Regions from separate parts of the Ensifer meliloti genome, predicted to be linked through region 3. Evidence: predicted binding sites of a transcription regulator. Region 3 holds the regulator's gene; each other region holds the start of a gene.
The links. The regulator PhoB, encoded in region 3, activates phosphate uptake and scavenging genes when phosphate is short. The targets are predictions, from matches to a motif close to TGTCATNNANCTGTCAT.
Positions count from the first base shown of each region.

Region 1: PZL22_RS17045 (alkaline phosphatase D family protein) is a predicted target of PhoB. The motif match lies at 7,750-7,766, and genes of this name have one in related genera.
Region 2: PZL22_RS10495 (LTA synthase family protein) is a predicted target of PhoB. The motif match lies at 8,491-8,507, and genes of this name have one in related genera.

Region 1 covers NZ_CP120365.1:2,076,567-2,086,956, forward strand. Annotated here, with positions in the region: gene PZL22_RS17015 (MFS transporter) at 9-1,256, opposite strand; gene PZL22_RS17020 (YggT family protein) at 1,491-1,784, shown strand; gene ppa (inorganic diphosphatase) at 1,928-2,461, opposite strand; gene PZL22_RS17030 (hypothetical protein) at 2,619-3,221, shown strand; gene PZL22_RS17035 (GNAT family N-acetyltransferase) at 3,268-3,774, opposite strand; gene typA (translational GTPase TypA) at 4,118-5,944, opposite strand; gene PZL22_RS17045 (alkaline phosphatase D family protein) at 6,080-7,642, opposite strand; gene PZL22_RS17050 (KTSC domain-containing protein) at 7,798-8,019, opposite strand; gene PZL22_RS17055 (amidase) at 8,144-9,451, shown strand; gene PZL22_RS17060 (hypothetical protein) at 9,513-9,674, opposite strand; gene PZL22_RS17065 (hypothetical protein) at 9,943-10,390, shown strand, end outside.
Region 2 covers NZ_CP120365.1:708,346-718,735, forward strand. Annotated here, with positions in the region: gene PZL22_RS10460 (DUF2865 domain-containing protein) at 1-806, shown strand, start outside; gene bluB (5,6-dimethylbenzimidazole synthase) at 1,265-1,948, opposite strand; cobalamin riboswitch at 1,994-2,206, opposite strand; gene PZL22_RS10470 (SDR family oxidoreductase) at 2,246-3,067, opposite strand; gene PZL22_RS10475 (phytanoyl-CoA dioxygenase family protein) at 3,439-4,632, opposite strand; partial or broken gene PZL22_RS10480 (LacI family DNA-binding transcriptional regulator) at 4,730-5,751, shown strand; gene PZL22_RS10485 (TolB family protein) at 5,762-6,589, opposite strand; gene PZL22_RS10490 (NAD+ synthase) at 6,592-8,274, opposite strand; gene PZL22_RS10495 (LTA synthase family protein) at 8,543-10,390, shown strand, end outside.
Region 3 covers NZ_CP120365.1:2,842,625-2,853,014, reverse strand. Annotated here, with positions in the region: gene argF (ornithine carbamoyltransferase) at 1-624, opposite strand, end outside; gene PZL22_RS20585 (aspartate aminotransferase family protein) at 699-1,898, opposite strand; gene PZL22_RS20580 (hypothetical protein) at 1,912-2,160, opposite strand; gene PZL22_RS20575 (GcrA family cell cycle regulator) at 2,312-2,833, shown strand; gene phoB (phosphate regulon transcriptional regulator PhoB) at 2,929-3,612, opposite strand; gene phoU (phosphate signaling complex protein PhoU) at 3,723-4,436, opposite strand; gene pstB (phosphate ABC transporter ATP-binding protein PstB) at 4,523-5,338, opposite strand; gene pstA (phosphate ABC transporter permease PstA) at 5,352-6,674, opposite strand; gene pstC (phosphate ABC transporter permease subunit PstC) at 6,671-8,155, opposite strand; gene PZL22_RS20545 (substrate-binding domain-containing protein) at 8,247-9,281, opposite strand; gene phoR (phosphate regulon sensor histidine kinase PhoR) at 9,476-10,390, opposite strand, start outside.

The sequences.
Region 1 (10,390 bases), 770 kb from region 3:
TCAGATGCTCACCCCCTCCGCTGCGCCTCCGGCACATCCAGCGTATCGATCCTGCGCAATTGCGGAAAGCCGAGTGCCCAGAGGAGCGACACGAGAAGCGTGCCTGCGCCGCCGAAGACGACCGCGAAAACCGTGCCGAAGCCGGACGCCATCATGCCGGCGCGGAACTCGCCGAGTTCGTTGGAAGCACCGACGAATACCATGTTGACGGCGTTTACGCGGCCGCGCAGCTCATCCGGGGTCCAGAGCGTGATGAGTATCTCGCGCACATAGACCGAGATCATGTCGGAAGCGCCCATGACGACGAGCGCGGCGATCGAGATCCATGGCGTCGCCGACAGGCCGAAAACGACCGTTGCCAGGCCGAAGAGGGCAACGCCGACGAACATGTAGAGACCGGCTCGATTGCGGATCGGGTGGGCGGCCAGCCACACCGCCATTCCGACCGCGCCGACACCGGGCGCGGCCCGCAGGAGGCCGAGGCCCCACGGCCCGAGCGTCAGGACGTCCCGCGCGAAGACCGGCATGAGCGCGACGGCGCCGCCGAGCAGCACGGCGAAGAGATCGAGCGAGATCGCCCCCAGCACGATCTTCTCGGCCTTGATGTAGCGGAACCCTGCGGTGATCGTCTGCCAGTTTGCGGCCGACGGCGGCGAGCGCCTTGCGGGCTTCGGCACGGCGAAGACCATCAGGGCGCCGGCAGCGAAGAAGCCGAGGCTGACCGCATAGGGCACGGTCGGGCCGAATCCGTACAGAAGCCCGCCAGCCACCGGGCCGACGATCATCGCCGTCTGCCACGAGGTCGAATTCCACGCGATCGCATTGGGCAGATCTTCCGCAGGCACCAGATTGGGCGCCAGCGACTGTGAAGCGGGGCCCAAGAAAGCCCGCTCTATGCCGAACACGACAAGGATCGCGTAAACCGGCCAGGGTGAAAACAGTCCCGTCACCGTCAAAAGGAGAAGTGCTGCGCCGCAGAGCGTGCTGACCAGCATGCAGATGCCCATGATCGCCCGGCGATTGTAGCGGTCCGCCACGCTGCCCGTCACGAGAATGAGAACGAGGGAGGGCAGGAACTGGAAGAGGCCGATGAGACCGAGCGAGAAAGGATCGCGCGTCAGATCGTAGATCTGCCAGCCGACGGCCACGGACATGATCTGGACGGCGAAATAGGCGAGCAGGCGGGAAAAGAAATAGCGCCGGTAGCCGACGTGCCTGAAGGCGGCGAAACGGTGCGCGGCATGGACGGCCGACATGCTGGAATGCTCCTGCTGCAGGCTCCTGATACGTCGCCGACCGAGCAGCGGGAGCGTGCAGAAATTGAAATCCTGCAGCGATCCTTGCGCATCGGAAAAACCGCGGAGCACTGCAGGGAAGGGAAGAAAGGCGCGCTCCGTGCCATTAAACATGATCACGCGAGGCAGGCCGGCGTACTTGCTCGTTTAGTTCCTAATGTCTACATGTCTGTCAACAACGAATTGGAGACCGGCATGCTTGCTGTCATCGGCACTTTGAATTTCATCATCAACATTGCGTGGTTCCTGATCATCGCCTCGGCCATCTTCTCCTGGCTCTATGCGTTCAACGTGATCAACGTGAACAATCAGGCGATCAACATGATCGGCCGCTCGCTCTATCAGTTGACCGAGCCGCTCTACCGGCCGATCCGGCGCGTGCTGCCCGACATGGGCGGCGTCGACCTTTCGCCGCTCGTCGTGCTGGTGATCCTCTATTTCATCCAGCTCTTCCTGAACACCACCATCGCTCCTGCGCTGCTGCGTTAGAGCGGGATAAGGAAAAGTGTGTGCGGTTTCGCCCGTGCAGGCCGACTCCACCTAAAATCATCGTGATCTAGACTAAAGCGCAAAAAACCTCCGGATCGAGGCCGAGCCGGACGTTTTCATGTCTCAGTAAAACAGCGAAACGATTATTTCTTCGTCTTGGCGCGCTCGACCGCTTCCCGGATCAGCTGCTTGGCCATGCTGGCATCCTTCCAGCCGAAGATCTTCACCCACTTGCCGGGCTCCAGATCCTTGTAGTGCTCGAAGAAGTGCTCGATCTGCTTGAGGGTGATTTCCGGCAGGTCGGTGTAATCGTGCACCTTGTCGTAGCGCTTGGTCAGATGGGCGGAGGGGACCGCGATGATCTTTTCGTCCTGACCGGAATTGTCTTCCATCATCATCACGCCGATCGGGCGGACATTGATGACGCAGCCCGGAACCAGCGGACGGGTATTGCAGATCAGCACGTCGATCGGATCGCCGTCGTCGGAAAGCGTGTGCGGCACGAAGCCGTAATTGCCCGGATAGGTCATCGGCGTGTAGAGGAAGCGATCGACCACCAGCGTGCCGGCCTCCTTGTCCATTTCGTACTTGATCGGATGCCCGCCGACCGGGACTTCCACGATTACATTGACATCTTCCGGTGGATTCTTTCCGATGGAAATCGCGTCGATCCGCATGAGCACCTCCAGGGGTCGTTTGAAAAGTCGTCCCGTCGGATAAAGGGAAACATGCCGCGATGCAACATGACTTTGGTTCCGGGCGGGCGGATTTGCTGTAGGCACGCCGCGCGGCCAAAAAGGGGCAGGGCTGATATTTATCTTCGCAGGAGAGACAATGCGCCCGAAACTTCGCTATTTTCTTTCCGCCGCCCTGATCTCGGCGCCTGCACTTGCCAATGACAGCGCCTACACAGACGCCAGCCGCGACAAGTGCCGGCTCCTGCGCGAGTGGGAAGGCGCCTCGTCGCAGATGCTTTGTCCCGGCATAGGCGACTATCCCGTCCATTTCATCGAGAGCGATATGCGCCAGAGCTTCTTCTTCGGCCATGCCAGGCAAAGCTATCTGGAGAACGGCTTCGAGAGTTTCGGTCCCTTCAACCATGCCGAAACGACCGTCGAATGGCGCCTCGACGCCAACGGGAAGCCGGTCGCCGCCATCCTGCGCTGGATCATCGAGAACCCGGATCCCCAGACGGACAGGAGCACCAAGGCGTTCGAGGGACAGGTTCTGGTGATCTCGAAGGTCGCGCAGAAGGAGGACGGCGACGGCTGCGTCATCGGCTATGTCGACGCGCTCGCCAATGCCGATGCGAACACGCTGGCGCGCAGGATAGCCGACGAAAGAGCCGCAAGCTTCCGCTGCGGCACGGACCAGGCATCCTATCACGGAAACCGCGGCGAGAAGGCGGGCGAACCCATGCACTTCCTGCCTAAATGAGGCTCTGCGAGACGCCCGGACCGATGACGGCGTCTTGCGGCACTCCTCAACTCCAGACGAAGCCGACCTTCTTCAGGTGCTTCTCGCCGAAATCCTCCATGCCTTCGGCAATGTCGCGACCGCCCGCCGAATGGAAGAAATTATAGGCATTCGCACTGTCTTCCAAGCACCAGACGACGAGCCCCTCGCAGCCGAGCGATTTCAGAAGGCTCTTTGCTTCGCCGAAGAGGACACGCCCGAGGCCGATGCCCTGATATTCGGGCCTCAGATATATCTCGTAGATTTCGCCTTCCTGCGGCAGCGCCCGCGCCCGGCTCAGGCCCAGGGTCGCATAGCCGGCTATCGTGCCGGCGACGTCGACGACGAGAAGGGTCGCCGGTCCGCGCGTGGCCTTGCGCCACCAGGTCTCGTCGCGGCGATTGACCATTCGGACAAGGGGGCGGTGCGGAATGATGCCGCCATAGGCCTGCAACCAGGAAACGCGATGCACGTCGGCGATTGCCGCCGCCTCATGCGGCTCCCCAGGCCGAACCTCGATCGAAACAGTCTTCATGACTTGCGACTCTAATCACACGACGCGGCGGACAGGAATCCCGCCGGGCTGTCGCGCGGCGTTAACCCACAGGCAACTTTAACGGCACCTGCCCCAAGGTTAACGCCTTTTTAACTTTATCCGCAAGCCGCCCGCGAAAGGCACACACAGCAAAAACCCCGGATCGCTCCGGGGGTTTGTAGATCGACGAAATCAGAAGGTTGGACTTGCCCCTCTCCTCGGCTTTAACCCGAGGACTGGCCCGCTCGCGGGGAGAGCGGACGGAGGCGGCGCGGTATACCCCTTCTCCCCGCATGCGGGGAGAAGGTCGCGGCAGCGGGATGAGGGGCTCGCTTTTAGCCCCTTAAGCAGCGCCGGCCGTCCGCGACTTCTCGAAGCGCTTGCGCTCGTTCGGATCGAGATACATCTTGCGAAGCCGGATCGACTTCGGCGTGACCTCGACCAGTTCGTCGTCCTGGATCCATGACAGCGCCCGGTCGAGCGTCATGCGGATCGGCGGCGTCAGCTTTACCGCCTCGTCCTTGCCGGACGCGCGCATGTTGGTGAGCTTCTTGCCCTTGAGGACGTTGACTTCCAGATCGTTGTCGCGCGTGTGGATGCCGATGATCATGCCCGCATAGACCTTTTCGCCGGCGTCGATGATCATCGGGCCGCGATCTTCGAGGTTGAACATCGCATAGGCCACGGATTCGCCGGCGTCGTTCGAGAGCAGAACACCGTTCACGCGGCCGCCGATCTCACCCTTATAGGGCTGGTAGTCGTGGAACAGGCGGTTCATGATCGCCGTGCCGCGCGTATCGGTCAGAAGCTCCGACTGATAGCCGATGAGACCGCGGGTCGGCGCGAAGAACACCAGCCGGACGCGGTTGCCGCCGGAGGGACGAAGCTCGGCCATTTCGGCCTTGCGTTCGGACATTTTCTGGACGACGACGCCCGAATGCTCCTCGTCGACGTCGATGACGACCTCTTCGATCGGCTCCAGGAGCTGTCCGTTCTCATCCTTGTGCATGACCACGCGCGGACGCGAGACGGCGAGCTCGAAGCCTTCGCGGCGCATCGTTTCGATCAGAACCGCAAGCTGCAGTTCGCCGCGGCCGGACACGTAGAACGAATCCTTCTCGGAGGATTCCTCGATCTTCAATGCGACGTTGCCCTCGGCTTCCTTGAACAGACGGTCGCGGATAACGCGCGAAGTGACCTTGTCGCCTTCGGTGCCGGCGAGCGGAGAATCGTTGACGAGGAAGGACATGGTGACGGTCGGCGGATCGATCGGCTGCGCCTTCAGCGGCTCGTTGATGGCCGGATCACAGAACGTGTCGGCGACCGTGCCCTTGGAGAGGCCGGCGATCGCCAAGATGTCGCCCGCATGGGCTTCCTCGATCGGCTGACGCTCGATGCCGCGGAATGCAAGAATCTTGGAGATGCGCCCGGACTCGAGCACCTTGCCGTCCTGCCCGAGGACCTTGACCGCCTGGTTCGGCTTGATCGAACCGGAATGAATGCGCCCGGTGATGATGCGGCCGAGGAAGGGATTGGCTTCGAGAATGGTGCCGATCATCCGGAACGGGCCTTCGCCGACGCTCGGCTCCGGAACGTGATCGAGAACGAGATCGAGGAGCGGTGCCAGGCCCTGATCCTGCGGACCTTCCGGCGCGACGTTCATCCAGCCGTTACGGCCGGAACCGTAGAGAATCGGGAAGTCGAGCTGCTCATCGGTCGCATCCAGCGCCGCGAAGAGATCGAATACCTCGTTGATGACTTCCTCGTGACGGGCATCGGGACGGTCGATCTTGTTGATCGCCACGATCGGCCGAAGACCGACCTTGAGCGCCTTGCCGACGACGAATTTTGTCTGCGGCATCGGGCCTTCGGCGGCGTCGACCAGCACGATGGCGCCGTCCACCATCGACAGAATGCGCTCGACTTCACCGCCGAAATCGGCGTGGCCGGGGGTGTCGACGATATTGATGCGGGTACCCTTCCACTCGACCGAAGTCGCCTTGGCGAGGATGGTGATGCCGCGTTCCTTTTCCAGTTCGTTGGAATCCATCATGCGCTCGGCGACGCGCTGGTTTTCGCGGAAGGAGCCCGACTGCTTCAGAAGTTCGTCGACGAGCGTGGTTTTCCCATGGTCGACGTGCGCGATGATCGCGATGTTACGAATGCTCATTTTTTGTCTCGGAAAGTTCGTGGGCACGCGCGACGAGGCAGGTACCGCTTTTCAGTTGCCGCGCTCATACAGGTTTTTTCCCGGAAGCGAAAGGGGGCCGGCGCGCAGGGCTGACCTGCGTGAGGCGCCGCCGGCTCAAGCGGAAACCGCCGGATCGAGGGTTACCCGCCAGAGTTCCTGATCCTGCCGGTCCATCAGCCGCACCGTCATCTGCCGCGTCTGGCCGCTGATATCGACGATGCCGAAGAATTGCAGGCCCGCCGACGGTGGCAGGTTGCTGTCGATTCCTCCGCCCGACGCCTTGATGAAGCGAACCTCGGGGCCGAAGGTCATGTCGAGCTCCTTCGGCCCGTAGGTGCCGGAATGAAGCGGCCCGGAGACGAACTCCCAGAACGGCGAGAAGTCCTTGAAGGCGGCCCGCGAGGGATCGTAGTGATGCGCCGCCGTGTAATGCACGTCCGCCGTCAGCCAGACGAGGTTCTCGATCGCATTGTCGCGGACGAAGCGCAGGAGATCCGCAAATTCGCTCTCGCGCCCCTTCGGCGCGCCATGGTCGCCGTCGGCGATGGCATCCGATCCGCGCCTTGCCGAATAGTCGTCCCAAACGATGAGGCCGACCGGCATGTCGCAGGCGATCACCTTCCAGGTGGCTCTGGACGCCGCAAGCTCGCGCTTCAGCCAGTCCGCCTGCCGCCAGCCGAAGAGGCCGCCACCCCCCTCTTCCTGGTTGGGGCCGCGATAGGAGCGCAGATCCACGAAGAAGACGTCGAGCAGCGGACCATAGGCGATCTTGCGGAAGATGCGGCCGGGCTCCGTCGGCAGCGTGCGGATCGCCGTCATCTCGTGAAACGCGCGGGCCGCGCGGGCGGCATAGACGGCGACATCCTTCTCCGGATAGCGCGGGTCGTCGCTGAGATCGGTGGAGGCCGACCAGTTGTTCAGGACCTCGTGGTCGTCCCACTGATAGAAGGTGGGACATTCGGCATGGAGCCTCCGCACATGCTCGTCGAGCAGGTTGTATTTCCACTGGCCGCGATATTCCTCGAGCGTCCGCGCGACGTCTCGCTTCTCGGGCGTGACGATCCGGTTCTTCCACATGCCGCCGTCGCGCAGCTTGATCTCGTCGGGGATAGGATTGTCGGCATAGATCGTGTCGCCGGAATGGATGAAGAAATCCGGCTCGTGCAGCCGCATGGTCGAATAGGTCTTCATGCCGACCTCGTCGATGCCCCAGCCCTGCCCCGCCGTGTCGCCGGACCAGACGAAGCGCACGGAGCGGCGGCGCAAGGGAGCCGTCCGGAAGCGCCCGACGACCGGTTCGGAGACGCGATTGGCGTCGTAGAGATCGGTCGCGATGAAGCGATAGAAGATGTCCTGGTCCGGCAGCAGACTGTCGAGCCGGCACTTGACGGCGCAGTCGGTCAGCGGCGTCGCATCGATATCGGCAAGCCTGACGGCATTCGAAAAGCTTTCCGTGGTCGAATACTCGACGGAAACGCGCGCCGGCCGATCGACCCGCGTCCAGATCATCCCCGAGCCCGTATCGACGTCGCCGGACTGTACCCCATGGGCAAATTCCGGCCGTCCGTAGCCGCGCGCGTAGAACGGCGTGGCGAGACCGGAAGAAGCGACAAGACCGGCGGCGCCGGCGGAGAAGAGGAAAGAACGCCTGGTGAGGGTGTTTCGAAGAGCGGCCAATCCCTGCCTCCGGTTCCGTTTCGCGAATCGTCGGTTCTCGCGAGCGGACCATTGGGGAGCCAGATGTCAGCGGCTTTACAGGCGGATGAAACTATTCGGACGGTTTGGCGACAGTTCTGTGAAGGGGCTGCCTGCAGGCGGATAAGGGGCAATCCCTAATGCAGGAAACCGTAGTGATGGCGTATGTGCCGATTGAAATAGTTGCCGGCGGAATCCGCATGCAGCAGTTCCTCGTAAACCTCTTCCGGAACGTCGAGGTAATGATAGGGCCTGCGGTTGCCGAGGAACCAGACGCTCAACGTCCGGCGCGGCACATCGTATCTGACCTCATGGATCGCGGAGGAGTCGAGGATTGCGGAGGATCGTAGAATTCGCATCGGCGTCTTCCCGATTGCTTGTCCCTATCGCCCCCTATTGTACATCAATCGTGCGATCCTTTAAATATTGGAGCGCTTCCAGGGACTTCCTTCGGACTTGGACCGCAATTCACGAGGTCCTTCCTTGCCCCCGTCAGATACGCCCTCCCGCGACCGCCTCGAAACCGTTCTCGCCCGCCTCGACGGGCGGCGGAACGATGAACGCGCTTTTGTAAAGCTCTATCCGGATGGAGCCCGCGCGGAAGCGGACGCTGCCGACGGGAGGCGGCGCGAGGGCAAGAGCCTCGGGCCCCTGGACGGGCGGATCGTCTCCATCAAGGACCTCTTCGACATCGCGGGCGAGCCGACGCTTGCGGGCTCCATCATCCGCCGCGCGGCGCCTCCGGCAACAGCGGACGCGGCGATCGTCCGGCGCCTTCGCGCGGCCGGCGCCGTCATCATCGGCAAGTCTCACATGACGGAATTCGCCTTCACCGCCGTCGGCCTCAATCCGCATTACCCGGTGCCCGGCAACGCTATCGACCCGAGCCTCATTCCCGGCGGTTCCTCCTCGGGCGCCGCCGTCTCGGCGGCGGAGGGCACGAGCGAGATCGCCATCGGCTCCGACAGCGGCGGCTCGGTGCGCATTCCGGCCGCCCTGCAGGGCCTCGTCGGCTTCAAGCCCACCGCCCGCCGCATATCTCTGGAAGGCGCCTTTCCCCTGTCCCCCAGCCTCGATTCGATCGGCCCGCTTGCGCGCACGGTCGCCGATTGCGCGGCCGCCGACGCGGTCATGGCCGGCGAGACGCCGAGACCGCTCGAGCCCATGCCGCTCGCCGGCCTGAAGCTCGGCATCCCCGAAGGCGTACTGCTCGAAGGTCTTGCGCCGGAAATTGCGGCGGCTTTCGAAAGAAGCCTGCAAGCGTTCTCCCGCGCGGGTGCGAAACTCGCCGCACGCGGGATCGACGATCTCCTCGCCCGCTTCGCCGAGGCAACCGCGATCGGTTCGCTTGCTGGCCTCGAGGCAAGCCGTGTGCACGCGGACTGGCTCCTGGACGACAATGCGCCGGTCGACATCCGCGTAAGATCCACATTGCGCCGCCGGCTCACGGTCCCCGACGCCGCGATCGAGGACCTGCTGCGGACGCGGCAAGAGCTCATGCGCGCCATGGACGAGCGGCTGGCACCCTTCGATCTCACGCTGCTGCCGACCACACCCATCCCCGCCGTCAGCATCGCCTCGGTCGAGGAGGACAGGGCCGAATACCGCCGCGTGGAGGACCTGCTGCTGCGCAACACCCAGGTCGCCAACCAGTTCGACCTGACCGCGATAAGCCTGCCGATGGCAGGCACGAGCCGGCCGGCGGGGCTGATGCTGATGGGCCGGCACGGCGCGGACGCGATGCTGCTTGGCGCTGCGGCCGCAATGGAGGATCTGCTGAAGAACGGGTGAACGGCTTCGCGTTCCCTCGCGCGGGATGGCCGTTCGAGGGACAGGCTTTACCGGCAATACCTCAATGCATCGACCGGCTCGACCATTCCTCTTTGAGAATCCGGAACGCGTCTTCGAGCGCAGCGACCAGCACGTCGGTAAGCTCGCCGCCGTCATTGTTCATGAGGTACAGGGCCACGGTCGCATCCTGCGGGTCGCTGTAGCGCTCAAAATCGTCAGACATCGAATCGTCCTTCCTTCGCCGCATTCATTACGGCTGTCGGGCGACGTTAGAAAGGCTGACTTGTGCAGAACTGGAGCGAGACCGGCTTTCAAACGAAGGGCAGCGGACACCGGATATTTCGCTCGCCCCCGGCGCGCTGGAGCGCTTCCAGGAAAGTGTGTAACGGTTTTCCGTCCGAAACTGCGTTGGATCCGTTTGAGCATTTCAGTGTTTCTATGAAACGTTGAAATGCTCTAGACCGCCCGGGAGAGTCACAAGCGGAGCCAAGATGGCGAAGAAAACCAAAGGCGACGACGCCCCCGACCTGCACCGCCTCAAGGCCGAATTTCCGGAAATCCACGCCGCGCTTGCCACCGGCAAGATCCCGTCGCTGCGCCAGGCGCTGGTCCTCGCCGGTCTGAAGCCGGAGCGCAGCCGGCTGGAGAAGCTCAAGAACTCCTGGGCGAAGGCAAGCGATGCCGAACGCGAAAGCTTCCTCGCCTGGCTCAAATCCAAAGGCACGCTGCCCGCCACTGCCCCGCCCGGTGCCGGCCCGCAGCCCGCCGAAACCCCGATCGCCAGCGGCCGCTACCTGCTTCCCTCAACAATTGCGGGGATCAGAACGATAATGACCCGGCGCGGGCTGAAACCTGCCGACGTCATGGCCGAAATGGGCTTCCCGCCCGACGGCCGCCCGCTTGCCCGGGCGCTGACGCGCAACGTCAGTTTGAGGCTGT
Region 2 (10,390 bases), 1.5 Mb from region 3:
AGGCGAATCTACGGCAACTCAAGGCGCAGCGTAGGCATCTGATCGGCGGTGGTGACGACGACGTTCGTCGGCGCATCCTCGCTGCCATGGAACTCAACGGCTGCTCGGGAGCGCCCCGAGAGGGCTGGGATGCCGGAAGCGCCGAAGGCCAGTTTGCGAGCGCCGCCGACGGCACGGAGGTTCACCGGAACATCCTGCGCGACCTGCCGCCGGACAGCGGTGCCTATCCGCTTCTGCTCGACGCCCTCCGGGCAGAGCTACCGCTCACGGATGACGATTTCGCCGGCAGCCTCAGAACCATGTGCGTAAGGACATGCGATGGCGCCTTCTTTCCCATCTCCTCGCATGCCACGCCGGCAGACTTCGGTCGTGACGCCGATCTCTGCCGCGCGCGATGCCCGGGTGCGGAGACGGAGCTCTACTATCATGTGCTCGCGACGGAAGAAGCCGACCAGATGGTTTCGGCGACGACCGGCCTGCCCTACACCGATCTCCCAACGGCCTTCGCCTACCGGGCGCGCAGTGTCGGCTCACCCGGCATCTGTGGCTGCGGAATCCCGGACCCCGCAACGGATGCCAACGGGCAAAAGGCAGGCTCCGCCGGCAAGCTCACCGTCGTCAGCCCGTCGGTCATAACCATTGGCAGCGAGAAGAAGGCGCCGGCCAAGCCGATAGCAGAACGGCCCTACGACCCGGCCAAAAACAAGGTCCGCGTCGTCGGTCCGTCCTTCCTTCCGCAGGAGGAGAGCGCGATCGACCTCAAGCATCCGCTTGGGCCCCGTTACCAGCCGCTGCAGGAAAACTGACATACGCCGTTGCGAGCATTCTGCAAGCTTGGCGATGCTCTTGAATTCCTTGAGTACCGACTGCGCGGCCTACTGGACTTGTCCTTTGACCGTTGCCGATCAAAGGACAAAAACATGCAGAAGATCAAAGCGCGTCTGATAAGACGCGCGGCGCTGTACGTATCGAAGGACTGCAATCTCTCCTCTTCCTCATCCCTGTGCTTGTCACAGGGATCCAGCAGCGCCGCGTCTGCGGCGCGGGAAGAGTCCTTTCAGCCCAAGGACTTGGTCTGGCTGGATCCCTGTGACAAGCACAGGGATGAGGAGATCAACAAGCCGCGGCGGGTATCCCGAAACTCAACAGGCCTTGGGGCGGGGTGAGGAAAAGTGTGTGCGGTTTTCCGCCGCATCCCGCTCTAACCTCTTGGAATCGATCGCGTTCAAGTTTTTTGGTCGACCGACCTAATAACATCGTGATCTTAACGGACGCCCCAGCCTTCCTCGAAAACGAGATCTTCGAGCGGCAAGCGCTGTCGCCAGCCCTTCGCGGCGAGTTCCGGCTCTTGATACAGCTTGTCGACGAAACCGAGGCACAGCCAGGCGACGATTTCGACATGATCCGGGATTCCGAGGATAGCCTTGATCTCGCTCTCGTGGAAAATGCTGACCCAGCCGACGCCCACGCCCTCCGCCCGCGCGGCGAGCCAGAGGTTCTGGACGGCGCAAACGGTCGAGTACAGATCCATCTGCGGATTATGGGTGCGGCCCAGGACGACCGCTCCGCCGCGCGTCCGGTCGCAGGTCACGCAAATGCTGAGCGGCGCCTTGCGAATGCCTTCGAGCTTCAGCGACCGGTACTTCGCTTGCCTTTCGCCGGAAAACATCTCTGCGGCCTCGTCATTGGCGCGCTGGAAAGCCCGCCAGACTTTCTCCCGCGTCTCGTCCTGGCGCACGAGCACGAAGTTCCAGGGTTGCATGAAGCCGACGGACGGCGCCTGGTGCGCCGCACCGAGCAGGCGGGCGATCAGTTCCTCGGACAGTGGTTCGGGCAGGAACTCGTCGCGCACGTCGCGGCGCGTCTCAATGGCACGATAGACGGCAGCGCGCTCGTCCGACGAAAAAGCTCCGGCGGCCGTAAGGCAGCCGTTCGGGTCAGGCAGCATCGTTCGATCCCCAACAATGCGGAAACCTCCCGCCGTCCGCGCGGGGCCGGTCTATCTCGCCAGGCCGGTCTTCTGACTTCGGATCATCCGTTCGCGCCGCCTTCCCGAATAGCTTCAATATTCAGTGGCAAAGCTCTGAAAAGATTCAGAGCTTTTTTTGGCGAGAACGTCCCCTTCACAGCGTTGGGCACGTGCCGGAGCTGCACCGGCTTCCCGATTCTCCCGCATTTCGCGGGCACCTGACGGCGGCATATGGCCACAGGTCCCCACGAAAGGCAAGGCAAGCAAGCGGGAGCTTCAGAGCGGCGCCTCCGGATGAGGCGAGGCGCCATAGGCACCCCAGATCGACTGATCGAAGCAGATGACGGAACCCGTCATGAGGCCGGATTCTGCCGATGAGAGATAGGCGCAGGCACGCGCGACCTCGGCCGGGTCGACGAGCCTGCCGAAGGGCTGGCTCGCTGCCGCCTTTTCGAGCCAGTTCGCCGGCGCATCGTGATATTCGCGCTGGATCCGGTCTTCGCCTTCCGAGGCCATCCAGCCGATGTTGAGGCCGTTGACCCGTATCCGGTTGCGAAGGACGGCATAGGCGGTGTTCTTGGTCAGCGTCTCGAGTGCCCCCTTCGACGCACAATAGGCGGCGATGAAGGGCTGACCCGCCTTCGCCGACATGGAGCCGATATTGACGATCGTGCCCTCCGTCTTCTCGCGCCGCATCACCTTTATCACCTCCTGCATCAGGAAGAATGGCGCCCGCACATTGACCGCGAACATCCGGTCGAAGAGTTCCGGGCTGGTGTCGAGGATCGTACCCCTGTCGGTGATCGCTGCGGCGTTGACCAGCGCATCGACGCGGCCGAAGGCGCGGTCGCAAGCCGCCACGACCGCACGGGCATCCTCCACCCGCTCGAGATCCGCCGGTACGTAGACGACCTTCGAACCCGTCGCCGCGGCGATCTCGGCAGCTTTCGCCTCGCCCTTCGCCGCGTTGCGCCCGCAAATGACGACGCCGGCGGCGCCGCGCTCCGCGAAGAGTGCGGCAATCGTGGCACCGAGCCCCTGCGTGCCCCCGGTCACGATGGCGATCTTCCCGTCCAGTCGGGCGTGGTCCGTGCTCATCCTGATCCTCCCTTTGAGATGTTGGTGAATATGCCTTGGTGAGCGTGCATTAATGCCTGTTGAGATTTGGGATACCCGCCGCTACTTGTTTGATCTCCTCATCCCTGTGCTCGTCACAGGGATCCAGCCAGACCAAGTCCTTGGGCTGAAAGAACTTCTCCCGCGCCGCAGACGCGGCGCTGCTGGATCTCTGTGACAAGCACAGAGATGAGGAGGAGAGATTGCAGTCCTCCCCACGCTGACCGACGTGCTCGGCAACCTTGTCCGCACCGCCCTACGCGCCGACAAACCCACCAGAGCACCACCGCCATCATCCATCTCGCAGTAGCCGTGATAAACTCAAAATCTCAAAAGGCCTTAAGCCAAGACGGCTAGCTTAGCTTTTTCGCCGCCTGATCGGCCAGCGCTTCGGCAAACGCTTCAGCACTCCATTCGCCGGCGAGCGCTTCGTGCATCAGCTGTGCCTGCGTCCTGGGCGCCAGACCGCCAACCGGCGGATCACGATCGAGATTGGTCGGGAACGAATACCCCTCGGCGCACGCGGCAACCGCATTGGCAATTTCGTCCTGCGTGAGCTTGCCTCCGGCCGCAAGGACTTTCAGAGCCGGAAAGAGCACGGCGCACATGTGTTCGCGATCCACCGTTTCCATCGCCCGGCCGAAGGCGGAGGATACCTGCAGAAGATTGGCCACACGCTTGATTCCGGCAGACCGGTTGCTGCCCGCGGCGTGGAAAAGCGCCGGGTTGAAGAACACGACGTCGCCCTTCTCCAGCGGCAATTGCACGTGGTTCTCTTCGAAATAGGTGCGGAACTCCGGCCGTTTCAAAGCGAGATATCCGGGCAGATACGTCTGGCTATAGGGCAGGAACAGGGTTGGCCCGCTTTCGACCGGCATGTTGCAATGGGCGACCGCGCCCTGGAGCGTCAGGACCGGCGAGAGCCTGTGCACATGCGCCGGATACTGCTCTATAACGGCCGAGGTCTGGAAGCCGAGATGATAGTCGCGATGCGGCGATTGAGACGCGCCGCCGGGATTGACACGGTTGACCTGCGCCGTCATCTGGTAGTTCGGACCGAGCCAGGCTTCGCTGACGAGCGCGATGATGGCGTTGCCGTAATAGGCCGCGAAATTCTCGGGGTTCTTCAGGCAGTGCTTTTCGAGTGAATTCCAGATTCTGTCGTTGGCGCCGGGCTTGGCGAAATGATCGCCGCCGCCGCTGTTGGTGCGGTGCTGTTCCTCGATGATCTCGTCGAAGATGCGGCTTGCTTCGTCGATCACCCGCGTATCGGTGAAGGCGCGCTTGAAGACCGCCACGCCCGGTCCCGTCGCAAGCGCCTCGCAGATCTCCGCAAGCACCGACCGCCTGCCGTCCTGCGTGGCGCAATCGCCGGCAAGACGGGCGCTGTCATAGATCAGGATGTTCTTCTGGCAGTCCGCCGCGTGCGGATAGTCCGCCAGGCTGACTCGGTGCTCGACCGCCGCACGAAATTCCTCGATATCGCAGGCCGCCTCATTGAGCCACACGCGTTCCAGACGCGCCCGCGCGGGATTGTCCGTCTTCATCAGTTCTCCTCCTCAAGGATGACGATGATCCGACTATACGGCTTGCCTGCTTCTGATATAGAGCAAGAATCCATCAAAAAGCCATCAGGAGGGACCGGTGGCACATCCGTTTCTTGTCAAGGACATCGCCTTCCAGGCGGGACTCAGTACGGCGACCGTCGATCGCGTCCTCAACGGCCGGCGGGGCGTGCGTCAGCAAACGGTAATGCGCGTCAATGCAGCCATTCGTGAACTCGAGAGACAGCAGGCGGGCCTTGAGGTACAGGGACGCAAATATGCCGTCGACGTGGTGATGGAGGCGCCGGAACGCTTCACCGAAGCGGTGCGCAAGGCATTCGAAAGCGAAGCCGCGACCTTCATGCCTACGGTTTCCGGTCCCGCTTCCATTTCGCCGAGACCATGCGGCCGCAGGACATCAGCCAGTTGCTCGACCGTATTCGGCTTCGAGGAACCGACGGAGTAGTCCTCAAGGCGCCCGACGTGCCGGAGATTGCCGCCGCCGTGGCGCGGCTCGAAAATGCCGGAGTTGCGGTCGTCACGCTCGTTACCGATCTGCCGCATTCATCGCGAACGGCCTATGCCGGGGCTGACAACCGCGCCGCCGGTGAAACCGCAGCCTACCTGATCGGCGAGCGCTTCGCGGACCGGCCTGCGACTGTGCTGGTCACCATATCGAGCAGTCGCTTTCGCGGCGAAGAGGAACGCGAGATCGGTTTTCGCCGCGTGCTGCGGGAAAAATATCCGCATATCGGCGTGGTCGAGATCAGCGAGGGCCATGGCAGGAACGAGGAGACAGGCGCTCTTGCCCTTAAGGCAATCACCAGCCATCCGGAGATCAATGCTGCCTATTCGATCGGCGGAGGCAATCGCGCTGTGCTCGACGCCTTCGGACAGTTGCAGCGCGGCTGCGTTCTCTTCGTCGCTCACGACCTCGATGAGGACAATCTGGATCTCCTGCGTCGGGGCTTGGTCCAGTTCGTTCTTCACCACGACCTGAAAACGGACGTCCGCATGGCTTTCCACGCGGTCCTGGAGCGCCGGGGCGCACTGCGCGCCTCCGAAAAGCGGCATCTTTCCGCGGTCGAAGTAATCACCCCTTACAACCTGCCGCGTATCTGACCCCCGCTGGCTATTCCTCCGGTTCGTAGCGTACGAAGGCAAAGGCGGTGCCCGAGGGCGACCAGTTCGGGACATTCACCGTCCCCTGCCCGCCGAAGAGTTCGAGCAGTACGCGCGCATTGCCGCCGTCCGGATCCATCAGGCGGAGACGCACGTCGAGATCGCGCGGGTGGTCGAAGACATCGCCGTCATAGGAGAGCACGAGCAGGTGTCTGCCGTCCGGAGAAGGATGCGGAAACCAGTCGCCATAAGGACTGTCGGTGATGCGCTGGACATCCTTGCCGTCCGGCCTAACCCGCCAGATCTGCATGCGGCCGGTACGGCTCGAATTGAAATAAATCCACTCCCCGTCCGCAGACCAGTCCGGCCCGTCATTGCGGCCCTGCCCCTGCGTCAGGCGGCGTTCCTCCCCGCCATCGACCGGTATCGTGTAGATGTCGAAGACCTGATCGCGGATCCCGCAATAGGCCAGCATGCGCCCGTCGGGCGACCAGCCGTGCCAGTAGGACGGCAGGTTGCGTGTGACGAGCCGCGGCGTGCCGCCCTCTGCCGGCAGGAGATAGATTGCCGAACTGCCGAATTCCGTCTTGTCGCTGATCACGAGCGTGCTGCCGTCGGGCAAGATTCCGTGATCGTTGTTGCAGTGCCGCGCAAAGCCGGTGTCGATCTCCGTGGGATCGGAACCGTCGAAGCCAAGCCGGTAAAGCCTGCCGTCGCCGTTGATGATGAGGAATTTTCCGTCGGGTGACCAGTTCGGTGCCTCGACCAACCGCTCCGTCTGCCAGACGACGCGCGTCTCGCCGGTCGCAATGTCGAAGATCTCCACCGAACTGCGCATGATTACCCCCTGTCGCGGAAGCGGTTGGTGATGGGATAACGCCGGTCGCGGCCGAAATTCTTCCTGGTGATCTTCACGCCCGGCGCCGACTGGCGGCGCTTGTATTCAGCGATGTAGAGCAAGTGCTCGATCCGGTGAACGGTTGCCTCCTCATGTCCGCGGGCGACGATCTCCTCCGTGCTCATCTCCTTCTCGACCAGGCATTCGAGAATGTCGTCGAGCACGGGATAGGGCGGCAGCGAATCCTGATCCGTCTGGTCGGGGCGGAGTTCGGCCGACGGCGCCTTGTCGATGATGTTCTGCGGAATGACTTCGCCTGACGGGCCTAGCGCTCCCGGCGGAACGGTGCCGTTTCGCCAGCGTGCCAGCGCGTAAACCTGCATCTTGTAGAGATCCTTGATCGGATTGAAACCGCCGTTCATGTCGCCGTAAAGCGTGGCGTAACCGACCGACATTTCGGATTTGTTGCCCGTCGTCACCACCATGGAGCCGAACTTGTTGGAGATCGCCATCAGGATCGTCCCGCGCGTGCGGCTCTGCAGGTTTTCCTCGGTAATGCCCGCTTCGGTTCCCTCGAACGTGTCGGCGAGCGCGCTGAGGAAGCCCTCGACCGGTTCTTCGATCGCTACGATGTCGTAGCGGCAGCCGAGCGCCTTGGCGCATGCCTCGGCATCCCGCAACGATTCGCGCGAGGTGTAGCGGTAGGGCAGCATGACCGTGCGAACCCGCTCCTCGCCCAACGCATCCACCGCAAGCGCCGTGCAGATCGCCGAATCGATGCCGCCGGACAGGCCAAGAACGACGTTCCTGAAACCGTTCTTGTTGACGTAATCACGAAAGCCCAGCATGCAGGCGCGGTAATCCGCCTCTTCGCCTTCCGGTATGCGCGACTTGAGCCCGTTGGCCGAGATCCAGCCGCCCGCGCCCCTTTTCCATTCGGAGACGGCGACCGCCTCGTCGAACTGGCTCATCTGGAATGCCAGCGACTTGTCCGCGTTGAAGGCGAAACTCGCGCCGTCGAAAACCAGCTCGTCCTGACCGCCGAGCTGGTTGGCGTAGATCATCGGGAGGCCGGTCTCGATCACCTGCCGCAGCACCACCTGATGGCGCACGTCGACCTTGCCGCGATAGTAGGGCGAGCCGTTCGGCGACAGGAGGATTTCGGCGCCACTCTCCGCGAGGGTCTCGCAGACGCCGAGATCGCCCCATATGTCCTCGCATACCGGTATGCCGATCCGCACGCCGCGAAAATTCACCGGGCCCGGCATCTCACCCGCATCGAAGACGCGCTTTTCGTCAAATTCGCCGTAGTTCGGCAGGTCGACCTTGTCGCGGATGGCGATGACCCTGCCACCGTCGAGAACCGCAACGGAATTGTGCCGGAGGCCGGCGGCCTGCCGCGGAAAGCCGATGACGACGCCCGGCCCGCCATCTGCCGTCTCCGCCGCAAGCTTCTCCACCGCCTGTTCGCAGGCCTTCAGGAAAGCGGGCTTCAAGACGAGGTCCTCCGGCGGATAGCCGGAGATGAAGAGTTCGGTCAGAAGCAGCAGATCGGCGCCTTCGCGCGCCGCCGCCGTCCGTGCCTCGCGTGCCTTTGCAACGTTGCCGGCAATGTCTCCGACCGTCGGATTGAGCTGTGCCACGGCGATCCGTAGCGTTGAGGGAGCGGCTTTCTGTGCAGTCATGAGCGGGCCCGTCGTCTCTCGTCAGCGAATGCATGTTTCGTTCGCGTTGTTCTTACCGCATCCGGGGGGAAAAAACCCACACTCAATCGAGATCCGGCGGAAAAAATCCGAAAAGCTCCGTGTTTTCGGACCGTTACGAGCAGTGCAGAAATTCTTGCGCGGCCACAGGAACCAGGCGGCGGCGGCGCCGTTTCCGCCATTCATCCCCTGTTCAAGATGACAGTCGTATGACGGTGGAGTGAAATATTTGTGAAACTGGAGACGCCCGTTGGCCCGTATCGATTCCGCCGTGAGCAGCTCTCAAGTCTACGCCGACGGGGAAAGCTCTTCCGCAAGATACACGAGAACCCTGTCGGGCGCCCGCAGTGCGCTCTTCACGCTTCTCATTGCGATAGCGCTCGTCTTCACCGTCGAAGTGATCGTGCGCTGGTCCTGGCCCGACACCGTCGCCTATTTCGCCGATCCCATGCGCCCGGCCTGGACCACGGTCGCCGTGTTCTTCCTCGCCATGCTTGGCGTCGATGCCCTGTTCGGTCGCGAACACAAGGCCGCGCTGCTCATCGCGCCGCTCGCCGTCGTGCCGGCATTCATCAGTCAGCAGAAGCAGGTCTTCCTGTCCGATCCGCTCTATCCGACCGATTTTCTTTTCGGCCGGCAGATCATGGAACTGATGCCGGTACTCGTGAAGGACAGGCCGTGGACCGCGGTCGGCGTCGTCGCCGGGTTGATCGCGGCCATCGTCGTTGGCGCTCTCCTGTTGCGGTTCGCCTGGCAGAACTTTCCCAAGTTGACACGTCGGGAGCGGCTGATGCGGATCGCATTCGCCCTGCCGCTGTTGGTCGCATTCTGGAACATCATGGACTACAACCAGTTCTCGTGGATCCGTGACCGGCTTCGGGTCATCCCGATCATGTGGGATCAGACCGAGAACTACCGCCATAACGGCTTCGCGCTTGCCTTTGCCATCAACCTCCCGATGGCCAATGTAAACGCGCCGGCCGGCTATATGGCGGACGCGATCGACCGGATTCCGGTAAAGCCGCTTCCCGCCGGCACGACCCATCGCGGCAAACCGGACGTGATCGTGCTGATGAGCGAATCCTTTTGGGATCCGACCCGCCTTCCCAAGGTGAAGCTGACGCCCGATCCCATGCCGACCATCCGTGAACTGCAGGGCGGCAACGTCTTTTCTCCGGAGTTCGGCGGCATGACCGCCAATGTCGAATTCGAAGCGCTGACCGGTTTTTCCAACGCGTTCCTGCCCTATGGCAGCATCCCCTACCAGCAATATATCCGCAATCCGATTCCCTCGCTCGCCACGTTCTTCCGCGGCGAGGGTTATGTTTCGCGCGCCATTCACCCTTTCCAGGGGTGGTTCTGGAACCGCACAGCCGTCTACAAGGCCTTCGGTTTCGACATGTTCCGGTCGGAAGAGAACATGCCGGCCATGCAGAAGCGCGGCATCTTCGCGTCGGACGAGTCCCTGACGAAGGAAATCATCCGCCAGGCGGACGAAGTGGAGGACCCCTTCTTCTTTTTCGCGGTGACCCTGCAGGGCCATGGTCCGTATGAGGCCAACCGCTATGCGAAGAATACGATCAAGGTCGAGGGCGACCTTCCCGAAGCCGATCGCCAGGTGCTCGCCACCTATGCGCAAGGCGTGAAGGAGGCCGACGACAGCCTCAAGATGCTGATGGACTGGGCGAAAGAACGCGACCGGGAGACGATCATCGTTCTCTTCGGCGACCACCTGCCGCCGCTGAACACGGTCTATTCCAGCACCGGTTACATGAAGGGCATTACGGCGGAGCGCAAGGGACCGAAGGATCAGATGAAGGCCGAACATGAAACGCCGCTCGTCGTCTGGTCGAATAAGACGGGTCCGAAGAAGAACATCGGCACGATCAGCCCGGCCTTCCTTTCCTACCAGATCCTGAAACAGGCCGGCTACGAGCATCCCTACTACACGGGGTTCCTGGGCAAGGTCTACGACCACTACCGCGTCCTCGACCGTTACATGCTGATCCGCAAGAACGGCAAGGACGTCGCCGACTGGCTGCGCCAGCCGAAGGTCCCCGCATCGCTGCGTGACTACCGCTTCCTGCAGCACGACATG
Region 3 (10,390 bases):
CGCCTCGTGGCTGAGCAGGACCTCGGCCCCGTTGTTGCGCGCCCAGTTCAGGAACTTGTCATGCGGTTCGGAGCCGAGCGGCACGGCCATGTTCATGCGGTAGCCGAAGCGCGCCGAGCCTTCGATCAGCGAGTGAAGCACGTTGTTGCCGTCGCCGGTCCAGGCGATCGTCTTGCCCTTGACCGGTCCCCGGTGCTCCTCGAAGGTCATGATATCGGCCATGATCTGGCACGGGTGCGTATCGTCGGTGAGCCCGTTGATGACGGGCACGGTCGCATGCTCCGCCATCTCCAGAAGCCGGCGGTGGTCGGTCGTGCGGATCATGATCGCGTCGACGTAGCGCGACAGGACCTTCGCCGTATCGCCGATCGTCTCCGCCCGGCCGAGCTGCATTTCGGTACCCGACAGAAACAGCGTCTCGCCGCCGAGCTGGCGCATGCCGACATCGAAAGAAACACGCGTGCGGGTGGACGGCTTCTCGAAGATCATCGCGAGCATCTTGCCGGCAAGCGGCTTCTCGGCAGTCCCTGCCTTGGTCGCCGACTTGCGGACGCGGGCATCGTCGATGATGGTCCTGAGGTCGGTGGCCGTCATGGCCGAGAGATCGAGGAAGTGTCTGGTCATACTGCCTTGTTTCCTGTCGTAGAATCCGTTTGTCGACCCCGCCCGGGCCGGTTCGATCCGAAACCTTCGGGCGCTCAGGCCGCGGCGTTGCCGCTCTTGCCGCTCACCGCCTCCGCGGCGCGTTCGAGCCGTGCCAGTCCTTCGCGCGCCTCGGCCGGGGTGGTGATCAGCGGCGGCAACAGGCGCAGAACGTTTTCGCCGGCCGGGACGACGAGCAGTTTCTCGGCGCGGATCGCCTTCAAAAGGTCCGCGGAGGGCACCTTCGCCTTGATGCCGAGCATCAGCCCGTCGCCGCGGATTTCCTCGATCACGTCCGGAAAACGATCCTTCAACGAGGCGAGCCCCTGACGGAAGACGAGAGCCACCTCGCGCACCTGATCGAGGAAGCCTTCGGCGAGAACGACGTCGAGCACGGCATTTCCGACCGCCATTGCGAGCGGGTTGCCGCCATAGGTCGAGCCGTGCGTGCCCGCCACCATGCCGGCGGCCGCCGCCTCCGTCGCAAGGCAGGCGCCGAGCGGGAAGCCGCCGCCGATGCCTTTGGCGACGGCCATGATATCGGGTTTGATGCCCGCCCATTCATGGGCGAAGAGCTTGCCGGTCCGGCCTACACCGGACTGGACCTCGTCAAGGATCAGAAGCAGGCCGAACTCGTCGCAGAGTTCGCGCAGCCCTTGCATGAACTCCTTCGATGCCGTCCGAATGCCGCCCTCGCCCTGGATCGGCTCGACAAGGATCGCCGCGGTTTCTTCATTGATCGCGTTCTTGACCGCGCCGATATCGCCGAAGGGGACCTGATAGAAGCCCGGCGCCTTCGGCCCGAAGCCCTCGATGTATTTCTGCTGTCCGCCGGCGGCGATCGTCGCGAGCGTGCGGCCGTGGAAAGCACCTTCGAAGGTGATGACGTGGAACTTCTCGACGTGCCCCTTGGCGAAATGATAGCGCCGCGCCGTCTTGATCGCACATTCGAGCGCTTCCGCACCCGAATTGGTGAAGAACACCCGATCGGCGAAGGTCACATGGGTCAGCCGCCGCGCAAGGCTTTCCTGCCCCGCAATCTCGTAGAGATTGGACAGATGCCAGACCTTGTCGGCCTGCGCCTTCAGCGCCTCGACGAGATGAGGATGGGCATGGCCGAGCGAGTTCACGGCGACACCGGCAGCGAAATCGAGATAGCGCGTGCCGTCTTCGGCGATCAGCCAAACGCCTTCACCTCGCTCGAAACGCAACGGCGCGCGCAGATAGGTGTCGTAAAGCGGCGTGGTTGCGGCCATGTCGAGCTCTCCTTCATTCCGGCGGCGGCATCGGACCGTTCGGCCCGATAAAAATCAAAAATGCCGCCTTGCGGCGGCGACAGGCACTATTCCCATTTCGCACCGCGATGTCAACAAAACCAAGGTTTGCAGGCGCTTTGCGGATACCGATTCCGAAGCGCGAAAAAATCGCACTCTGGGACTTGCAAAAATGCAACGCTCCGACAGCAAGTTGGGGAAAACCGCGAAATCGATTCGGCGCGATTCCGGCGACTCTTGCCACGGAGTCACCCTGCCGGTAGGTTAACATTCAATTACTAGACGCATGCGGCGGACCTAGTCACCAAAAGTATTATCGCGTTGAATCTTCGGGTTTTTCCCGGAGAGCGGTGACGGATTCCGCCATCCCAACGCCGAGAACGGGGAGTGCAGAGATGAACTGGACTGACGAGCGGGTCGAGAAACTGAAGAAGCTGTGGTCGGAGGGCCTGAGCGCCAGCCAGATCGCGGCGCAGTTGGGCGGCGTCAGCCGCAACGCGGTCATCGGCAAGGTTCATCGGCTGAGCCTGCCCGGGCGCGCCAAGGCCGGCGGAAGCACGGCCGCTGCAGCCCGCCCCAAACGGGCGACGTCTGCCCCGCGCGCACCGAACTACGCTGCGCGTTCCGTAACCCGCACCGTGACCCGCACGGCCGGCGCGACCGCGCTCAAGGAAGAGCTCGCAGTCGACCTGACGATCGACCAGGAGCTGCAGATCGACAGGAATATCGTCCTGCCGATGTCGCGGCGGCTGGAGCTCACGGAGCTTACCGAACGCACTTGCAAGTGGCCGATCGGCGACCCGCTCAAGGAAGAGTTCCACTTCTGCGGCAACGACTCCCCGGAAGCCTCTCCCTATTGCACCTTTCATGCCCGGCTGGCCTACCAGCCCTCTGCCGAGCGCCGGCGCATGCGCTGAGGCGCCTTGCTCATTCCGCTCTGGATGCACGACGAAAAATGGGGCCGGAAAGGCCCCTTTTTTCTTTGCCATGCCGTAAGCCGGCACCTTCGGTCTCAGCTCTCCAGCGAATAGCCCGCGCCGCGCACCGTCCGGATGACGTCGGGCATGTTGGAGAAGTTCAGTGCCTTGCGCAGACGTCCGACATGGACGTCCACGGTCCGTTCGTCGACATAGATGTCGTGCCCCCAGACACCGTCCAGGAGCTGTGAACGGGAGAAGACGCGCCCCGGTGAGGACATGAGAAATTCCAGCAGCCGGAACTCCGTCGGGCCGAGGCGCACTTCGCGGCTGCGGCGGTGGACGCGGTGCGTCTCCCGGTCGAGCTCGATATCGCCGCAGCGCAGGAGCGTCGACAGAACCTCGGGCTTGGCGCGCCTGAGCATAGCCTTGACCCTCGCCATCAGTTCCGGCGTCGAGAAGGGCTTGACGACGTAATCGTCGGCCCCGGTGGCAAGGCCCCGCACGCGCTCGCTCTCCTCGCCGCGCGCCGTCAGCATGATGATCGGCAGGCGCTCCGTTTCCGGCCGCTGGCGCAGCCTGCGGCAGAGCTCGATGCCGGAAACCCCGGGCAGCATCCAATCGAGGATGAGAAGGTCGGGCAGGCGCTCCTGCAGGCGGATCTCCGCCTCGTCGCCGCGAAGGATCGTATCGACCTCGAAGCCTTCTGCCTCGAGATTGTAGCGCAGGAGAACGCTTAGGGCTTCCTCATCTTCGACTACGGCAATCTTCGGCAACATTCAGTAGGACTCCTTCCTACGCACGACAGCCGTCATGCCGCCGCGCACGGTGGTAGGCCGCGCCAAAGCGGCCGGAACAAATTCTGCATAGGCCCGGATGCCGGGCGATCTCAGTCCGTCACGGAACCCAATGTCGACGTCATGTCGTCCTTCGGCCGTTCGCCCTGCGGCTGGGCGCCTGTCGCCATGTAGTAGATCGTTTCGGCAATGTTGGTCGCGTGATCGCCGATACGCTCGATGTTCTTGGCGCAGAAAAGAAGATGCGTGCAGGGCGTGATGTTGCGCGGATCTTCCATCATGTAGGTCAGCAGTTCCCGGAACAGAGAAGTGTAGATCGCGTCGATCTCTTCATCGCGTTCGCGAATGCTGTTCGCCTTTTCCGGCGAACGGGAGGCGTAGACGTCCAGGACTTCCTTCAACTGAACGAGCGCGAGCTCGGCCAGGTGTTCGAGGCCGCGCGCAAGCTTGCGCGGTATGCCCGAACCGGCGACGGCAATCACGCGCTTGGCGGTGTTCTTGCCGAGATCGCCGACGCGCTCCAGGTCCGCGGCGATACGGATCGAACCCATGATCTCCCGTAGATCCGAGGCCATGGGCTGGCGTTTGGCAATGGTGACGATCGCCTTTTCGCCGATCTGCCGTTCCGCGTCGTCCAGAATGGTGTCGTCGGAGATAACCTTCTGGGCGAGAGCAAGATCGGAATTGACGAGCGCACGGACGGAGTCCGCGACCATCTGCTCGGCAAGACCGCCCATCTCGGAGATGCGGCGCGTGAGATACTTCAACTCTTCGTCGAAGGCGGACATGATGTGTGCGTGAGACATATTCGTTTCCTCGGGAGACCCGCTGTTCTGAATGGCTCGGTCGATCTTAAACCGGGAGGGACGGAAAAGCGCCGCCCCTCTCGCCATCAGCCGAAGCGGCCCATGATGTAGTCCTGGGTGCGCTGATCGTCCGGGTTGGTGAACATTTTGTCGGTATCGTTCTCCTCGACGAGATTGCCGAGATGGAACATGGCCGTGCGCTGCGACACGCGCGCCGCCTGCTGCATCGAGTGGGTGACGATCACGATCGTGAAATTCGCCCGCAGTTCGTGGATGAGTTCCTCGACTTTCGCGGTCGCGATGGGATCGAGCGCCGAGCAGGGCTCGTCCATCAGGATGACTTCCGGGCTGACCGCGACGGCGCGGGCGATGCAGAGGCGCTGCTGCTGACCGCCGGAAAGTCCGGTGCCCGGCTCCTGCAGCCGATCCTTCACCTCGTTCCAGAGCCCGGCCTTCTGCAGGCTCGTTTCCACGACCTCGTCGAGTTCGGCCTTGGTGCGTGCCAGGCCATGGATGCGCGGCCCGTAGGAGACATTGTCGTAGATCGACTTCGGGAACGGATTGGGTTTTTGGAACACCATGCCGACCCGGGCGCGCAGCTCCACCACGTCGATCGACGGATCATAGATATCGTCCTCGTCGAGCGTGATCTTGCCGGTCACGCGGCAGTTCTCGATCGTGTCGTTCATGCGGTTCAAAGTGCGCAGAAACGTCGATTTGCCGCACCCTGAGGGACCGATCAGCGCCGTGACCGTGTTCTCGCGGATGTTGAGGTTGACGTCGAAGAGCGCGCGCTTTTCGCCGTAATAGACCGACACATCATTGCCGATCATCTTGTAAGGCACCGTATTCATTTTCTGGTCAAGAGCCTTTTCGACTGCAGCTTCCGACATGATGTTCATAGTCCTTACCCCACTACCAGCGACGCTCAAAGCGACGCCGCAAGAGAATTGCCCCGAGATTCATGAAGATGAGAAAGATCAGGAGGATGATGATCGCTCCGGACGTACGCTCGACGAAGGCACGCTCTGCCTCGTTCGCCCACATGTAGATCTGCACCGGCAGCGCCGTGGAGGGCTCCAGCGGCGACCCCGGAAAGTCGACCACGAAGGCGACCATGCCGATCAGAAGCAGCGGCGCCGTTTCGCCCAGCGCATGGGCGAGGCCGATGATCGTGCCGGTCAGGATGCCGGGCATGGCAAGCGGCAGCACGTGATGGAAGATGGTCTGCATCTTCGATGCGCCGAGGCCGAGTGCGGCGGAGCGGATCGACGGAGGCACTGCCTTCAGGGCCGCCCTGGTAGCGATGATGATCGTCGGAAGCGTCATCAGCGTCAGCACGAAGGCACCGACGAGTGCTGCCGAGCGCGGCATGCCAGCGAAGTTGACGAAGACAGCAAGCCCGAGGAGGCCGTAGACGATGGACGGTACGGCCGCCAGGTTGTTGATGTTCACCTCGATCAGGTCCGTCAGCCGGTTTTTCGGCGCAAACTCCTCGAGATAGATGGAGGCGGCGACGCCGATCGGCAGCGACAGAACGAGCACGATCAGCATCATGTAGAGCGAGCCGAGAAGGGCGACGCCGACACCCGCCGCTTCAGGCCGGCTCGACGCGCCGAAGGTGAAGATGCCGGTGTTGAAGCTCTTCTTGAGCACGCCGGCCTCGGCAAGTTGGTTCATCCATGCGACCTGCTCATCCTTCACCTTGCGTTTGGTTTCGTCGACCGACAGGTCGATCTGCCCCTTGAACGCGGAATCGATGTTCGCCTCGGCAAGCAGCGTGACGGGGATCGTCCTGCCGATGACCGACGGATCGGCGACGACGATGTCACGCAGCTGCGTCCGGGCGCTGGCGGAGACCATATCGGCCGCCTGCTTCACCAGCGGCCGCTTCGACGGATCGAGGCCGAGCTGCTTTACCAGGGCCTCGCGCACGAGCAGCGGATAGTTGGCGGTATAGAGTTGCTTCGGATCGGTCGCCCGTTCGTTCTTCGGATCGATCACCTTCTCGGAAAACTCGATCGGCAACGTGATCGTCGTCTGCTGGAAGGCGGTATAGCCCTTCGAAACGACGCTCCAGAGGAGAACCGCGAGGAAGAACAGACCGATGGCGATGGCGCTCATTCCGAAGGCACGGAAGCGGCGCTCCGCCGCATAGCGGCGCTTGATGCCGATATCGCGTCGGCTTGCGGCAGGTCGGGTGGAGACCCTTACCGTCGGGGAGGCAAATTCGGTCATTCGTACTGTTCCCGATATTTGCGCACAATGTAGAGCGCGTAGATGTTGAGGCCGAGCGTGATGACGAAGAGCGTGATGCCGAGCGCAAAGGCGACCAGTGTCTGCGGCGAGGTGAATTCGAGGTCGCCCGTCAGCTGATTCACGATCTTGACCGTCACCGTGGTCATCGGCTCTAGGGGGTTCAATTGCATGCGCGCCGCGACACCGGCAGCGAGCACGACGATCATCGTCTCGCCCACCGCGCGCGAGGCCGTCAAAAGCAGCGCGCCGACAATGCCGGGAAGTGCTGCCGGCAGGATCACCTTCTTCACCGTTTCCGAGCGCGTCGCACCGAGGCCGAGCGAGCCGTCACGCAGCGCCCGCGGCACCTGGGTGATGATGTCGTCGGACAATGAAGAAACGAACGGGATGAGCATGATGCCCATGACGATGCCGGCGGTGATGACGCTCTGGGCCTGAATGAAGTTCTGGTAGTTGCCGGTGACGAGACCGTTCAGTTGCGCGGAGATGTCGCGCAGGAAAGGTCCCACAGTGACCAGCGCGAAGAAGCCGTAGACGATCGTCGGGATGCCGGCGAGCACTTCCAGGAGAGGCTTGGCCGTGGAACGCAGCCGCGGGCTTGCATACTCGGCCATGTAGATGGCGGCGAAGAGCCCGATCGGCACCGCGAACAGCATCGCCACGAAGGCGATATACAGGGTGCCGGCAAGCAGCGGCAGCAGGCCGAACTGGCCGGAGGCGCCACCGCTTCCGGCCGCAGCGAAGCGCGGGTCCCAGACCGTGCCGAAGAAGAACTCAAAGGGCGACACCATGGTGAAGAAGCGGCCCGCCTCCGAGAGCATCGAGGCGACGATGCCGACCGTCGTGAGAATGGCTATGGACGAGGCGACGATGAGCGAGCCGAGCATGACGCGCTCCACCCGATTGCGGGCACGGAAACGGACGTCGATATTGCGGATCGCATAGAGTCCGCCGGCAACGGAAACGAGCAGCACGACGGCACTCATCAGCCAGCGGCTGTATTGCCGCATCGCATTGAACTGCTGGGCGGACTGGACCATGTAGGGCTCGCCCTCGCCGGCAAGCGCCACGCCCTTGGAGGCCAGGACTTCCCGCATGTTGGTCGAACGGTTCTCGATAGCAGCGAGTTCGTCCGCACTCAGGCGCTCGAAGCCCGCGGCCACGGACTTGACCTGACCGAGCGCGAGTTGAACGGTGGCTGCCCCCTGGTTCTGGACCGGCTCCGGAAGAGACGAACGAACGGTGTAATCGATATAGATCGGAGCGGCGATGAGCCATACCGCAAGCAGAAGAAGAGCCGGCAGCATCGCCCAGATGGCGACGTAGCTGCCGTGATATCCGGGCAGGGAATGCAGGCTGGCGAGCTTGCCTCCGGACCGGGCGAACGAGCGGGCGCGGCCGGCAAGAAACGCAATGAAACCGATCAAAGCGATGATCAGGAGAAGGAGCGAAGTACTCATCGGCACGTCTCCGCGACAGGCTTGTCGTAAGCCCCGGCAAATTCGAAAAGAATGCGGCTCCGGCGCTGCGAAGCGCCGGAGCCTGTCATGATCAGAGCAGGTTGCCTGCCTCGAAGGACGTGCGGATTTCCTCACGCTCGGCGTCCGGAGCGGCGACGAGGCCGTATTCGGCGAGCGGGCTGTCGGGGCCGATCATCTGATCGTCAACGAAGAATTCGACATATTCCTTGAGACCCGGAATTACGCCGATGTGAGCCTTCTTGACGTAGAAGAACAGCGGGCGGGAAACCGGATACTCGCCGGAAGCGATCGTCTCGGTCGAGGGGACGATGCCGTTGACGGTCGCGACCTTCAGCTTGTCGGCGTTGTTTTCGTAGAAAGAGAGGCCGAAGACGCCGATGCCGTTCTTGTTCGAAGCGATGCGCGCCAGCGTTTCGGTGTAGTCGCCGTCGATGTCGACGGCCATGCCGTCCTTGCGTACGGCCACGCACTTGCTGAACTGCTGTTTTTCATCGCTGACGGCAGCCTTGATGACGTCCTGAGCGCCGGAGTCCTTGCAGCCGGCAGCAAGGATCTTCTCTTCGAAGACTTCGCGCGTGCCGTGCTTCTCGCCCGGAATATAGGCGGCGATTTCGGCGTCCGGCAGCGAAGCGTCGACTTCCGACCACTTCTTGTAAGGATTGGCGACGAGCTTGCCGTCGACGACGATTTCGGCGGCGAGCGCCTTGTAGAGGTGCTCCGGCTTCAGGGTGAGGTCGGCATTGCCGGCGTCGGTGGCGAAGACGATGCCGTCGTAGCCGATCTTCACTTCCTGGATCTCGGTCACGCCGGCAGCCTTGCAGGCCTCGACTTCGCTGTCCTTGATCTTGCGGGAAGAGTTGGCGATATCGATCGTGTCTTCACCGACGCCCTTGCAGAATTCCTTCAGGCCGGCAGAGGAGCCGCCGGACTCGACAACCGGCGTCTTGAAGTCGGGGAACGTCTCGCCGAAGTTCTCGGCAACGATCTTGGCATAGGGAAGAACGGTCGAGGAGCCGGCGACCTGAATCTGGTCGCGAGCCGCTGCAACGCCCGCGAAGGCGGCGGATGCAACCAGCGCCGCTACAGTGAGTTTAAGAGATTTCATGAATGTTCTCCCGGAATGGGCTTGTGTTGGTGCGCCAGGGTTCAGCGCTCTCTTCGCCGTTTCATCGGCCGCCCCTAGTTAGCCGCCGATGGCTACAGCTTTTATGTCAGTTCGGTGAAACATTTATGACAGCCTAACATGCTGAAAATGCGGCGTGATTTTCTCGGCGCAACATTTCAGCGCGGCGTCGTGTGTCAGAAGCGGACCTTGAAGACCGTGCCCTTCCCCACCTCCGAATGGATGAGCAGGCGGGCGCGGTGACGCGTGAGGATATGCTTGACGATCGCAAGGCCCAGGCCGGTGCCTTTCTTCGACCGGCTCGCCTCGACATTGACCCGGTAGAAACGCTCGGTGATGCGCGGGACGTGCTCGGCAGGTATTCCCGGGCCGTGGTCGGTGACCGTCACCTCCGCCTGGTGACCATTCCCGCCGGTCAGCCGCACATCCACCTGCTTGCCTTCCTGCCCGTATTTGCAGGCGTTTTCGATCAGGTTTTCGAAGACCTCCACCAATTCGTCCCGATCCCCCTGGACGAAAACCGGAGTCTCCGGAACCTCCAGCGCGATCGTCACGTCGAGTTCGCCCGCAAGCGGCGCCAGGCTGTCACGCACGTGTCCGAGCAGCGGCCCGAGATCGACGGCATCGTCCGGCGCGATGTGCGACTTCAACTCGAGGCGCGACAGCGACAGGAGGTCGTCCACGAGCCGGCTCATGCGTGTGACCTGCTCGTGCATGATGCCGAAGAATTTTTCCTGGGCCTTCCGGTCGTCGCGGGCAGGGCCTTGCAGTGTCTCGATGAAGCCGCGCAGCGATGCGAGCGGCGTGCGCAGCTCATGGCTGGCATTGGCGACGAAGTCGGAGCGCATCCGGTCGATGCGGCGGGCCTGCGAGATATCGCGATAGGTCAGCAGGAAGATGCGTCGGCCGGAAACGTCGGAGCCGATGTCCACGGGCGCGACGCGAACCACGTAGACCGCCTCCGAAGGCAGCCTTTCCGCATGCTCGATCTGGTTGACCTTGCCTGTCGCGATCGTCTCGCGCACCATGTCGAGAATGCCGGGCGAACGGACGCGGGCGGAAAGGTAGCTGTCCTGGGGGATAGTCCCGAA